DNA from 3 places in the Allobosea sp. 05L423 genome. Region 1 is predicted to be linked to each of the others. Evidence: riboswitches for the same ligand, from Rfam matches in the RefSeq annotation. Region 1 holds a riboswitch; each other region holds the start of a gene.
The links. Region 1 has a riboswitch for thiamine pyrophosphate ahead of thiC (phosphomethylpyrimidine synthase ThiC). Riboswitches for the same ligand answer to the same signal wherever they lie in the genome.
Positions count from the first base shown of each region.

Region 2: linked by a shared signal. The riboswitch ahead of thiO (glycine oxidase ThiO) and the one ahead of thiC (phosphomethylpyrimidine synthase ThiC) in region 1 are both predicted to bind thiamine pyrophosphate.
Region 3: linked by a shared signal. The riboswitch ahead of AC1DNE_RS14285 (LuxE/PaaK family acyltransferase) and the one ahead of thiC (phosphomethylpyrimidine synthase ThiC) in region 1 are both predicted to bind thiamine pyrophosphate.

Region 1 covers NZ_JBFTOA010000018.1:93,716-97,838, reverse strand. Annotated here, with positions in the region: gene AC1DNE_RS25450 (OmpA family protein) at 1-276, shown strand, start outside; gene AC1DNE_RS25445 (hypothetical protein) at 388-672, shown strand; gene AC1DNE_RS25440 (hypothetical protein) at 717-914, shown strand; TPP riboswitch at 984-1,088, shown strand; gene thiC (phosphomethylpyrimidine synthase ThiC) at 1,168-3,045, shown strand; gene AC1DNE_RS25430 (hydroxyethylthiazole kinase) at 3,051-3,794, shown strand; gene AC1DNE_RS25425 (SphA family protein) at 3,899-4,123, shown strand, end outside.
Region 2 covers NZ_JBFTOA010000003.1:603,521-607,643, forward strand. Annotated here, with positions in the region: tRNA gene AC1DNE_RS11065 (tRNA-Ser) at 374-464, opposite strand; TPP riboswitch at 662-763, shown strand; gene thiO (glycine oxidase ThiO) at 841-1,836, shown strand; gene thiS (sulfur carrier protein ThiS) at 1,820-2,017, shown strand; gene AC1DNE_RS11080 (thiazole synthase) at 2,019-2,789, shown strand; gene AC1DNE_RS11085 (thiamine phosphate synthase) at 2,804-3,421, shown strand; gene AC1DNE_RS11090 (Rdx family protein) at 3,570-3,884, opposite strand; gene AC1DNE_RS11095 (IclR family transcriptional regulator) at 3,976-4,123, opposite strand, start outside.
Region 3 covers NZ_JBFTOA010000005.1:1,073-5,195, forward strand. Annotated here, with positions in the region: gene AC1DNE_RS14280 (cephalosporin acylase I) at 1-798, opposite strand, end outside; TPP riboswitch at 937-1,064, shown strand; gene AC1DNE_RS14285 (LuxE/PaaK family acyltransferase) at 1,154-2,230, shown strand; gene AC1DNE_RS14290 (acyl-CoA reductase) at 2,236-3,684, shown strand; gene AC1DNE_RS14295 (ABC transporter ATP-binding protein) at 3,674-4,123, shown strand, end outside.

The sequences.
Region 1 (4,123 bases):
CGGCGGGCCCTGCAGAGCTCGCCGAACGAGGTCTTCCTCGTCGAGGGGCATACCGATGCCGTCGGCTCCGATGTCGACAATCTCTCGCTCTCGGATCGCCGGGCCCAGTCGGTCGCCGAGATCCTGACGCGCGACTTCCAGATCCCGCCTGAAAACCTGACCACCCAGGGCTATGGCGAGCAGTATCTGAAGGTTCAGACCCAGGACGCCGCGCGCGAGAATCGGCGCGTGACGCTGCGGCGCATCACGCCGCTGCTGACCGGTCAGAACCGCTGATCCCGCACGGGGCTGCTCCATGGGCAGCCCCGTTCTTTGCGGCGCGCGAGGAACCCCCGCACGCCCGTGGCGGTTCCTCTTCCGCAGGGAGAGCCGATGGGAGATGCAGCCATGAAGATGTCCGCTCTGGCGATGGCAGGCCTGATGCTCGCGGGTTACTTCGCGCCGTTTCCGGCATCGGCTCAGAATGTTCCTCCCGCCGTGAAACAGCGTGCTCCTGGCGTGCCGGTGAGGCCCCGGGCAGATGGGGCCGTGCGGCCGCCGGCCGGCGAACGGGCCGCGCCGCCGCGCGCCGACAGGCGTGAACAGCGCGATGACGGAGCACAGGCTGGCCCGCCGCAGCCCGGTCGCGACCTGCCGATGCCGCGTGCGGTGCCGTCGATCATCAGGCCCTGAGGCCGTTCAGGATTTGGCAAGGCGGGCGCATTAGCGTCGCCGGCATGAGCGACGCCGTCTCCCTTGCCCGCAGCATCGTCACGATGCAGGCCGCCTCGACGCAGCAGGCGCTGTCCGCCGAGATGATCAAACAGAACGCGCAGGCCGATCATAGCCTCGTCACCATGCTCCAGCAGAGCGTCGACCAGAGCAAGGCGATGCTCCCGGCCGGGCAGGGCGCCCTTGTCGACCGCTCCGCCTGAAGAATTCCCGCCTTCTGATCGTCTGCCGCATCACCCGTTGCCAAGCGGCCTCGCTGCGCCTAACCTCCGTACCGTTCCGAGGGGTGCCCGCAAGGGCTGAGATGGCTTCCGAAGCCGAACCCGTCGAACCTGATCCGGGTCATACCGGCGGAGGGACTGGAACGCGATCGCAGGGCGCAAAGCCTTGCCCGCAGACAGCGACTGAACCGCTTCGACGCCGGATCTCCTGACCTGTACCAAGGAGGAGATCCCCATGAATGCCCATATCAAACCCCAGAAGAACAGCGTCAAAACCGCGCCGCAAAGCGTGACGACCGGCCCGATCATCGGCTCGCGCAAGATTTATGTCGCAGCCCCCGAACATCCCGAAATGCGCGTGCCGTTCCGCGAGGTCGTGCTGACCACCGATGCCGAGCCGCCGGTGCGCATCTATGATCCCTCCGGCCCCTATACCGAGACCGAGGCGAAAATCGACCTCAACGCCGGGCTGACGCAGCCGCGCCGGGCCTGGCTCGATGCCCGCGGCTTCCAGACCGTGCCCGGCCGGGCCGTCACCGCTGCCGACAACGGCCATATCAGCGAAGCGCAGCTCGTGCCCGCCTGCCCGGCGCAGCGCCCGATCCTCGAGGCGAAGCCGGGCCAGATGACGACGCAGTACGAGTTCGCGAAGGCGGGCATCATCACGCCCGAGATGATCTATGTCGCCCATCGCGAGAATCTCGGTCGTGCCGCCATGCTGGAAGGCGCGCGGGAGCGGCATGCCGATGGCGAGAGCTTCGGTGCCAGCGTGCCGGAATTCGTGACGCCCGAATTCGTCCGCGACGAGATCGCCCGCGGGCGCGCGATCATCCCGGCCAACATCAACCACCCCGAGCTGGAGCCGATGGCGATCGGCCGCAACTTCCTGGTCAAGATCAACGCCAATATCGGCAACTCCGCCGTCACCTCCGGCGCGGCCGAGGAGGTCGAGAAGCTGGTCTGGGCGATCCGCTGGGGCGCCGACACGGTGATGGACCTCTCCACCGGCCGCAACATCCACAACATCCGCTCCTGGATCCTGCGCAATTCGCCGGTGCCGATCGGCACCGTGCCGATCTATCAGGCGTTGGAGAAGGTCGGCGGCGATCCGATCAAGCTCGATTGGGAGGTGTTCAAGGACACGCTGATCGAGCAGGCCGAGCAGGGCGTCGACTATTTCACCATCCATGCCGGCGTGCGGCTTCCTTACGTCCCGCTGACCGCCAACCGCGTCACCGGCATCGTCTCGCGCGGCGGCTCGATCATGGCGCGCTGGTGCCTGGCGCATCACCGCGAGAGCTTCCTCTACGAGCGCTTCGACGAGATCTGCGAGATCATGCGCAAATATGACGTCTCGTTCTCGCTCGGCGACGGCCTGCGCCCCGGCTCGATCGCCGACGCCAACGACCGGGCTCAGTTCGCAGAACTCGAGACGCTCGGCGAGCTGACCAAGGTCGCCTGGGACAAGGGCTGCCAGGTGATGATCGAGGGCCCCGGCCATGTGCCGATGCACAAGATCAAGGAGAACATGGACAAGCAGCTGCGCGAATGCGGCGAGGCGCCGTTCTACACGCTCGGACCGCTGACCACCGACATCGCGCCGGGCTATGACCACATCACCTCCGGCATCGGGGCTGCGATGATCGGCTGGTATGGCTGCGCCATGCTCTGCTACGTCACGCCGAAGGAGCATCTCGGGCTGCCGAACCGCGACGACGTCAAGACCGGCGTCATCACCTATCGGATCGCGGCCCATGCCGCCGACCTCGCCAAGGGCCATCCGGCGGCGAAGATCCGGGACGACGCGGTCTCCCGTGCCCGTTTCGACTTCCGCTGGGAGGACCAGTTCAACCTCGCGCTCGACCCCGACACGGCGCGCGAGTTCCATGACGAGACCCTGCCGAAGGACGCCCACAAGGTCGCCCATTTCTGCTCGATGTGCGGGCCGAAATTCTGCTCGATGAAGATCACGCAGGATCTGCGCGCCGAGGTGCAGGCGATGGGTGAAAACGAACGCAAGGCACTGGAGGCTTTGGCCGACGAAGGCATGGCCGCCAAGTCGAAGGAATTCCTCGACAAGGGCGGCAGCATCTATCTACCTGCGGCCGAATGAGCGGTATGAACGACAGCCTCGACGCGGCCCAGGTCGCGTCGATCCTCGCGCGGGTGGCCGAGCGCCGCCCGCGCGTCCATTGCCTGACCAATACGGTGGCGCAGAACGTCACCGCCAACATGCTGCTCGCCTTCGGAGCCGTGCCCTCGATGGCTGGTCATCCCGAGGAGGTTGCGGCTGTTGCAGCCGGTGCCGGCGCGATCCTGATCAATCTCGGGACGATCAGTCCGGAGGGCGAGCGCGCCATCCCGAAGCTCCTTGCTGCGGCGCGGGACGGCGGCATCCCGCTCGTGCTCGACCCTGTCTTCGTCGAGCTGTCGCCACTCCGGTTGAAGCTGGCCGGGGAGGTGTTGCGGCTACCGGGCGTCGTCGTGCGCGGCAATGCGGTCGAGATGGCGGCGTTGGCCGGACTGCTTGAACAGTCCTCCGGGGTCACGCGCGCGACGACAGGGGCTGTCGACATGATCGACGGGCCTTCCGGAAAGCTCTCTGTTGCCTTCGGGCATCCGCTGATGAGCCGCGTGACCGGGCTCGGCTGCGCTTCGAGCGCGCTGGCCGCAGCCTGTCTTGCGGTCGAACCAGACCCGGTGATCGCGGCCGGAGCCGCGCTGACGGCCTATGGCATTGCGGGCGAAATCGCGGCCGAGCGCTGCCATGGCCCTGGCAGCTTCGCGGTCGAGCTGATCGATGCGGTTGCGACGCTGGATGAGCGATCGCTGCAAGCCCGAATGGCGCGCGCCCGACGCTAGTGGGACAAGGCCGATTGGGGATTCACCGCCGCCCGCAAGCGCTCTAGGCTCGCCCAGCTGATTCGCCCGGCTGGCGGCGACCGCGCCGGGGGGCGATAGACGACATGATGACTAACCAAGCCTGCGAATCGCGCCGGCCAGTCCGGTTCGGCGTGATGGCGCTCGGCCTTGTTGCCGGTGTTTTCGGGGCTCAGGGAGATGCGCGCGCGGCCGAGAACGGCACGGGCTTCTACCTGCTTGGCGGTCGCGGCCCGATGGCGGGTTACCTGCCGCCGCCCGGGGTCTATTTCGAGAGTGATACCTATAGCTACGACGCGAAGCTCGATGCC
Region 2 (4,123 bases), on a different contig from region 1:
TCTGCTTCGCCAATGCGTCTGGAATTCAACCGCCTTTGGCATGATTGGCCAGGCCCGGAAGCGGGACGTTGCCGAAGTGAATCGCCCGTAAGCGGACATCTCAGACGTCGGCAAGCGGCCGCCCCCGCTTGTCAGGCGCCTCGTGGCGAATGTCTCACTTGGGGCGCCACCAGACCACGAAGGCAAACCTGTGAATGTCTGGTTCGGGGCGGCAGCCAGAGTCTGCTTATGGCGCGAACCGGAGCGCATTGCTCAATGAATGATCGCGCCTCGCGCCACCCACGTGACTTGCGAGCGAGAGCGAGTGTTGGGGTATCCGCAACTTCCGGTCCCCTATTTCTCAATTAAATCATCTGCTTAGTGCAGATAGAAGTGGCGGAGACGGAGGGATTCGAACCCTCGATACCCTTGTGGGGTATGCTCATTTAGCAAACGAGTGCCTTCAGCCTCTCGGCCACGTCTCCGGCGAGAGGCTCTATGCCTGATTGCAGAGGCCTTTGACAAGCCTCGCCGATAACTTCCTTCGTACGACCTGTGTATTCGCGCGAACGCGGCGCTCGACCACTCCCGTGTGAAGGGAGTGCTCGAGAGGTAAGAGGCCGCCGCAACGGAGCCCTGCGCCGGCCTGGCTTGCTCCCCGGCGGCGCTGCCACTAAATTGCTGTTGTCCGTTGGGGTGCCGAAAGGCTGAGAGGCGTGGCTTGCGCCAACCCATCGCACCTGATCCGGGTAATGCCGGCGAAGGGAACGGTCTTCGGCTCGCAGACAAGTTGCTCGCGCCTCAGGCCGCTGCCTTCCCGGGAGCAGGGAAAGCATGACGGCAGAACGTCCTCAGTCAGGCCTGACAGTCGCGGTGGTCGGCGCCGGCGTCGTCGGTCTCGCCTGCGCCACCGAACTGCTGGCGCGCGGCGCTGACGTCACCGTGCATGAACGCGGCCCGCGCGTCGGGGCCGAGGCCTGCTCCTGGTATGCTGGCGGCATGCTCGCGCCCTGGTGCGAGGGCGAGAGCGCCGAGGAGCCGGTGATCCGGCTAGGGCAGCAGGCAGCCGACTGGTGGGAGCGTCATGCCGGCGGCGTCGTCCGCAAGGGCACGCTCGTCGTCGCGCCAAGCCGGGATCGGTCGGAGCTGCGCCGCTTCGGCCAGCGAACCAGCCATTTCGAGGATATCGACGGCGAGGCCATCGCCGGGCTGGAGACCGATCTCGCCGGGCGATTCTCGCGCGGTCTGTTCTTCTCTGGGGAGGCGCATCTCGATCCCCGACAGGCGATCGCCGCTCTGGGCGAGCGGCTGGTCGCGAACGGCGCCGTCATCCATTTCGACAGTGCGGTCGAACCGGCCGATCTCGATGCCGATATCGTCCTCGACTGCCGCGGGCTGGCTGCGCGCGATGTCCTGCCGGAACTGCGCGGCGTCAAGGGTGAGATGCTGCTGCTCCGGAGCGACGATATCAGCCTGTCGCGGCCGGTTCGTCTGCTGCACCCGCGTATCCCGCTTTACATCGTGCCGCGTGCCGACGGGCTCTTCATGGTCGGTGCGACGATGATCGAGAGCGGGGAGCGCAGCCGCATCTCGGCCCGCGCCATGCTGGAGCTGCTCGGCGCGGCCTATGCGCTGCATCCAGCCTTCGGCGAGGCGGAGGTGGTCGAGATCGGTACCGATGCCCGCCCGGCCTTTCCCGACAACCTGCCGCGGCTGACACGCCGCGGGCGGGTGATCCACGTCAACGGACTCTACCGCCACGGTTTCCTGCTCAGCCCCGCGATGGCGTGGATGGCGGCGGAAGCCGTGTCCAATCCGCAATCCAGACCGGAGATGCTGCATGACCTTGCTGCTTAACGGCGCGCCGCAGGAAATCGCCGCGAAGACGCTGGCGGAGGCGCTGGCCGAGCTCGGCTATGGCGGCCGCATCGTCGCGACGGCGGTGAACGGCGAGTTCGTGCCGGCGCGCAAGCGGGCCGAGATGCCTTTGAACGATGGCGACCGCATCGAGGTCGTCGCGCCGATGCAGGGAGGCTGAGATGGCGTCCTTCTATGGTTTCGAGCCGCAGAATCCGCTTTTCCTCGGTACAGCGCAGTATCCGTCTCCCGCGATCCTGGCCGAGGCGGTGAAGCGCTCGGGCGCCGAGGTCGTCACCGTCTCGCTGCGGCGGGAATCGGCCGGCGGCGCCGGGCAGGCGTTCTGGGCGCTGATCCGCGAGCTCGGCGTCAAGGTTCTGCCGAACACGGCGGGCTGTCACACCGTCAAGGAAGCGGTGACCACCGCACAGATGGCGCGCGAGGTCTTCGGCACCGACTGGATCAAGCTCGAGGTGATCGGCGAGGACGACACGCTGCAGCCGGATGTGATCGCGTTGGTCGAGGCCGCCCGCATCCTCGCCGATGACGGCTTCAAGGTCTTTCCCTACACCACGGAGGATCTCGTCGTCGGCGGGCGGCTGCTCGATGCCGGCTGCGAGGTGCTGATGCCCTGGGGCGCACCGATCGGCTCGGGCAGGGGGCTCAACAACCCCTATGGCCTGCGCAGCATGCGTCAGCATTTCCCTGACATTCCGCTCGTCGTCGATGCCGGTATCGGCCTGCCTTCCCATGCCGCACAGGCGATGGAGATGGGCTATGACGGCATCCTGCTCAATACCGCCGTCGCCAAGGCGGGCGACCCCGCGGCGATGGCGGAGGCCTTCGCGCTCGCCATCCGCGCCGGCCGCCAGGCCTTCGCCGCGCAGCCGATCGAGGCGCGCGACATGGCCGCTCCCTCCACCCCCGTCATGGGCAAAGCCTTCCTGGCCTGAAAGACTCGTCCCGCATGAAGCTCGATCCGTTCTACCCCATCTTCGACAGCGCCGATTGGCTGGAGCGGATGCTGCCGCTCGGCGTCAAGCTGGTGCAGTTGCGCGTCAAGGACCGCCCCGAGGCCGAGGTCGCACGCGAAATCGCCCGGGCGAGGACGCTCTGCGCGGCGGCCGGCTGTGTGCTCGTCGTCAACGACTACTGGAAGCTCGCCATCGCCGAGGGCTGCGATTTCATCCATCTCGGCCAGGAGGATCTCGACGACGCCGATCTCGGCGCGATCCGCAAGGCGGGGCTCAAGCTCGGCGTCAGCAGCCATGACGAAGCCGAGCTGGAGCGGGCGCTGGCGACGGAGCCGGACTATGTCGCGCTCGGTCCGGTCTATCCGACGATCCTGAAGCAGATGCGCTTCGGGCCGCAGGGGCTGGAGCGGCTCGGCGAGTGGAAGCGCCGTATCGGCGACCTGCCGCTGGTCGGCATCGGCGGCATCTCGCTGGAGCGGGCGCCGGGGGTGTTCGAGGCCGGTGCCGACATCGTCGCGGCGGTGACCGACATCACGCTGAACGCCGATCCTGAGGGGAGGCTGAAGGCTTGGGTCGCGGCGACGCGTGAGCGCCCGTCGCCCGGGTCCTGAACGCTGTCATCCCGGACAAGCGGCAAAGCCGCGCTGATCCGGGATCCATGCCTGAACCTGTGCCGGAGGCGTTCCGGCATGGATCCCGGGTCTCCGCTTCGCTGCGCCCGGGATGACTACCGATCATGTCGATGGTGAAGGGAGAGCTTCAGCTCTCGGCTTCCGCCGGCATCGTATGGCCGTCGACATGGCCGAGGCTGCGCTCGGGGTCGAGCCGGTCGCGCACGCGCTGCTTCAGCACCTTGGAATCCGGGAAGCCGCCATCGGTCTTGCGGTCCCAGATCAGCTCGCCGTCATAGGTAATCTGGAAGATGCCGCCGGTGCGCGGGATCAGCGCGACCTCGCCGAGATCCTGCCCGAAGGTCGAGAGCAGCTCCTGGCCGAGCCAGGCCGAGCGCAGCATCCAATTGCACATCGAGCAATAGGTGATGGCGATGCGGGGAGCGGGCTTGGTTTCGGTCATGATCGGCCACCGTTGAAAGGGATGTTCGCCTCGACATCCCGCTTCCGTTGCCGCGATGCAAGCCTGAAAGCGGCATGGCGGCTGCGCTTTGTCAGCCCGCCATCGTGCTCAGGCTGCGCGAGGGATAGCGCAGCGCGACATCGAAGGGGTTGAGCTTGGCGCCCAGAGCTTCCGCCTCGCTGCGCAGCATGGCGATGACGTTGGGCAGCCGGTCCTCGCGCAGCCGCTCGGCCAGCGTG
Region 3 (4,123 bases), on a different contig from region 1:
GTAGCCGCGATAAGAGCCCCGGATCGGCTCGCGCAATTCGATCTTGTAGTTCGCGAGGTCGGCCTGATCGATCAGGCCGCCATTCGCCGCCATATAGTCGGTCAGCGCCCGCCCGAGCTTGCCGCCATACAGCGCCTCCGGCCCCTCCGCCGCGATCAATTTCAGGCTCGCGGCATAGTCGGCCTGGACGAGCCGCATGCCCGGCTGAAGCGGCTTCCCACCTGGCAGCAGCATCGCCGCAAGACCGGGATCGCGGGCGAGATCGCTGGCGTTGTCGGTGATGCAGTTCGACAGATAGGGCGTCACCACGAAGCCGCGCTCCGCCAGCCCGATCGCCGGTTGCAGCACCTCGGCCAGCGGCAGCGTGCCGAAACGGGCGAGCGCCTCGCACCAGCCTTTCAGCGCGCCGGGAACCGCCACCGCCTTGGCGCCAACGACGTTCTCGCGGTCGCGGGTGTCGCGTTGCCTGCCGATCTCGTCGGACAGGCAGTCATACATGTCGGGCGTCGCATGGCCCGGCGCGGTCGAGAGATTGTCGATCACGACATGGCGTCCATCCGCGAGGCGGATGTGACTCAGGCCGCCACCGAGAATGCCGACCATCATCGGTTCGGCGACGGTCAGCGCGAAGAGCGAGGCGACAGCGGCGTCGATCGCATTGCCGCCGCCGAGCAGCATCTGCGCGCCCGCCGCCGAGGCGAGCGGATGATTGGTGACGACCATCCCGCGCGAGCCCGTGGCCGGCTTCTTTTCGCAGGTAAAGGAGGCGATGCGGGGTGGCGGCGCAGGAACGTTCATGGCCGGCACAGAAACGGTTTTGAGGGCCCGCGTCGAGCCTCTTCTTCAGCATGCGCGCCATGTCCCGGCTTCTCGCCGAAAGCGGCGGGCCCTGCGCCGGCAATGCTTGACAAGCCATGGCCCGAAGCCCCACCTAAAACCCGTTCCCAGGGGGGCCTCGCTAGGAGGCTGAGATTCCGCCGGCCGGGCGTCAAACCCGGCAACGCGGTGACCCTCCGAACCTGATCCGGATCATACCGGCGTAGGGATGCGGGACATGCGGCCGTCACAGGCCCTGATTCCAGCTTGCGCCCATGATCCTGTTGCGATCGACGCTCCCGGCTTGCCAGCGAGCGTCCGAACGGAGTGAGCCGCAGTGACGCAAGCCGAGATCATCGAGGCGCTCCTCGCGTTCATCTCGCTTCCCGATGCCACGGAAGCCGAATTCGAGGCGATGGCGCTGAAAGTCTTCACCTATCAGTTCCGCAACAACGAGCCCTACAAGCGCTTTGCCCTGCAGCGCGGCCGCACGCCGCTCTCGGTGAGACGCTGGCGCGACATCCCCGCCGTGCCGATCACCGCCTTCAAGGATCTGACGCTGAGCTGCAGCCCGCCGGAGGCGGCAAGCCATGTCTTCATGACGAGCGGCACGACGCAGGGCGTGCGCGGCCGCAGCTACCACCCGACGCTCGACGTCTGGAAGCGCTCGATGCTGGTGAACTTCCGCGCGCGTTTCATGCGTGGCCGCGAGCGCATCCGCATGGGCATCCTCTTCCCTGACGAGACGAAGCTGCCGAACTCCTCGCTCGCCACCTACCTCTCGCTCGCCCGGCGCGAGTGCGGCACGCCGGACTCGCAAGTCTTCATCAATGCGGACGGGCTCGACCTGGACGGCCTTCTGTCGGCGCTGGAGCAGGCGGAGACGAGCGGTGAGCCCTATTCCCTTCTCGGCGCGAGCTATTCCTTCGTGCCCGTGCTGGACGCGCTCGCCGCGAGCGGCCGGCGCTTCGCCCTGCCGGAGGGCAGCCTGATCCTCGACACCGGCGGCTTCAAGGGCCAGTCACGGGAGCTCGGCCCTGATGAGTTCTATGACGGGCTCGCAGCCGCCTTCGGCGTGCCGCGCTCGGCCTGCATCAACATGTACGGGATGACCGAGCTGAGTTCGCAGCTCTACGATGACGGAAACGAGACCTGCCCCTCGGTCAAATCCGGCCCGCACTGGATCCGCAGCCGCGTCGTCGATCCGCTGACCGGGGCGGACCTGCCGGAAGGCCAGCGGGGCGTCATCGTCCATCACGACCTCGCGCATTTCAACTGCGTTTCCGCGATCCTGACCGAGGACGCCGGCGAGATCGTCCCGGGTGGCTTCAAGCTGTTCGGCCGCGTCGACGGCGAAGCCTCGAAGGGCTGCTCGGTCGCGGTGGCCGAGTTCCTTGCGGCGGCGCGGGGCTGACCGCCGTGATCGAGCACGCAGGCCATCTGCCCGGCCTGGACCGCGAGGCGCTCCGCTGGCGCGAGGTCAGTCACAGTGCCTGGGGCGAAAGCGTCACTATCGCGCTGCCGGAGCTCGACGGAGCACAGGCCGCGGCTCTCTGCGAGCATGTGCGCAGCAATGCACGCGCCCGGCTGAAGCGGATGGACACCGCCCGCATCGTCACCGCGATCGACGCCGCCGTCGCGCGTCTGCTCGACCGCGGGCACCCGCTCCGACGCAAGGCCGAGCATCTCCTGCCGATCGTCACCGGCTATGATCGCGAGACGGTCCGCCTCGGCCTGACCGGCTATCTCAAGACCTTCCGGCGCCCGCAGCTCCTGCGCTTCCTGGCCGAGGATTTCGCCAATCCCGCCGTGCTCGACGGTTTCCAGCCGACGCCCAAGGGCGGCTACCTGCGCGCCCACGGCCCGGAACTGCTGCTGCATGTCTGGGCCGGCAACGTCCCGGCGCTCTCGCTCTGGAGCCTGATCTGCGGATTGCTGGTCAAGGCGGGCAGCGTGGGCAAGCTCGCCTCGGCCGAGCCGTTGACCGCGGGGTGGTTCGCCAGCCTCCTCGCGGAGATCGACCCGGAACTCGGCGAATGCCTCGCCATCGTCTGGTGGAAGGGCGGCGAAGCGGCGGCCGAACCGGTTTTCCTGCGCGAAGCCGACACCGTCATGGCCTATGGCGGCAACGACACGCTCGCGGCCCTGCGCGCCAAGCTGCCGGTCACCACGCGCTTCCTGCCGCATGGCCACAAGATCGGTTTCGGTGTCATCGCCCGCGAAGCGCTCGACAGCCGCAAGGCACCGGCGCTCGCCCGGCTCGCGGCCCATGACGTCGCCCGCTACGAGCAGCAGGGCTGCTACTCGCCGCAGCTGCTCTTCGTCGAGCGCGGCGGACGGGTCGCCCCCGCCGAATTCGCGCGCTACCTCGCGCAGGAGCTCGGCGCCCTCGTCCATCGCCATCCACGCCGCGCCCTGTCGCAAGGCGAAGCCGCGTCGATCGCCGCATGGCGGGGCGCGCAGGAGATGCGCGCGATGGACGGTGGGGCCGAACTCCTCGGCGAGCCCAGCGATTCCTGGAGCGTGATCCATGTCGAGGCGCCCGAAACCCTGAGCCCGACTGGCCTGAACCGCATGCTCAAGCTGGTCTCGGTCGACAGCCTCGATGAGGTCCCCGCCCTCGTCGCGCCCTACCGCAGCTTCCTGCAGACGGCGGGTGTCGCTGTGGCGCCCGAGCGGCTGTTCCTGCTCGCCGAGCGGCTAGGCGCGGTCGGCGTCAGCCGCGTCGCCCCGCTCGGACGCATGACCGCGCCGGAAGCCGGCTGGCATCATGACGGGCGCTTCAGCCTGCTCGATCTCGTCACCCTGACCGAGATCGAGCAGAGCACTGAGGCCGTGGCGGAAGGGTTCGCACCCTATGTCGATTGACCCTGCCATGCCCGGCTTCGTCGCGATCGAGCAGGTCGGATATAGCTATGACGCGTCCGGCCCCGCCATCGTCGATCGCGTCGACTGGGCCATCCCGCGCGGCGAAATTCATTGCCTGCTCGGCCGCAGCGGCTGCGGTAAGACCACGCTGCTCAAGCTCGCCGCCGGCCTGCTCATGCCGACAGAAGGCTCCATCCGCATCGGCGGTGAGCCGCTGCAGGGCCCAAGCCCGCGAGCCGGCTTCGTCTTCCAGGCTCCCACCCTGCTCGATTGGCTGAGCGCCCTCGACAACGTGCTGCTGCCGATCTCGCTGAAGCGCCGCCCGACGGCCGTCGACCGCGACGCGGCGCTCGATCTGCTCGCCCGCGTCGGACTTACGGACTTCGCCGCACGCCGGCCTTCCGAGCTCTCCGGCGGCCAGCAGAGCCGCGTCGCCGTC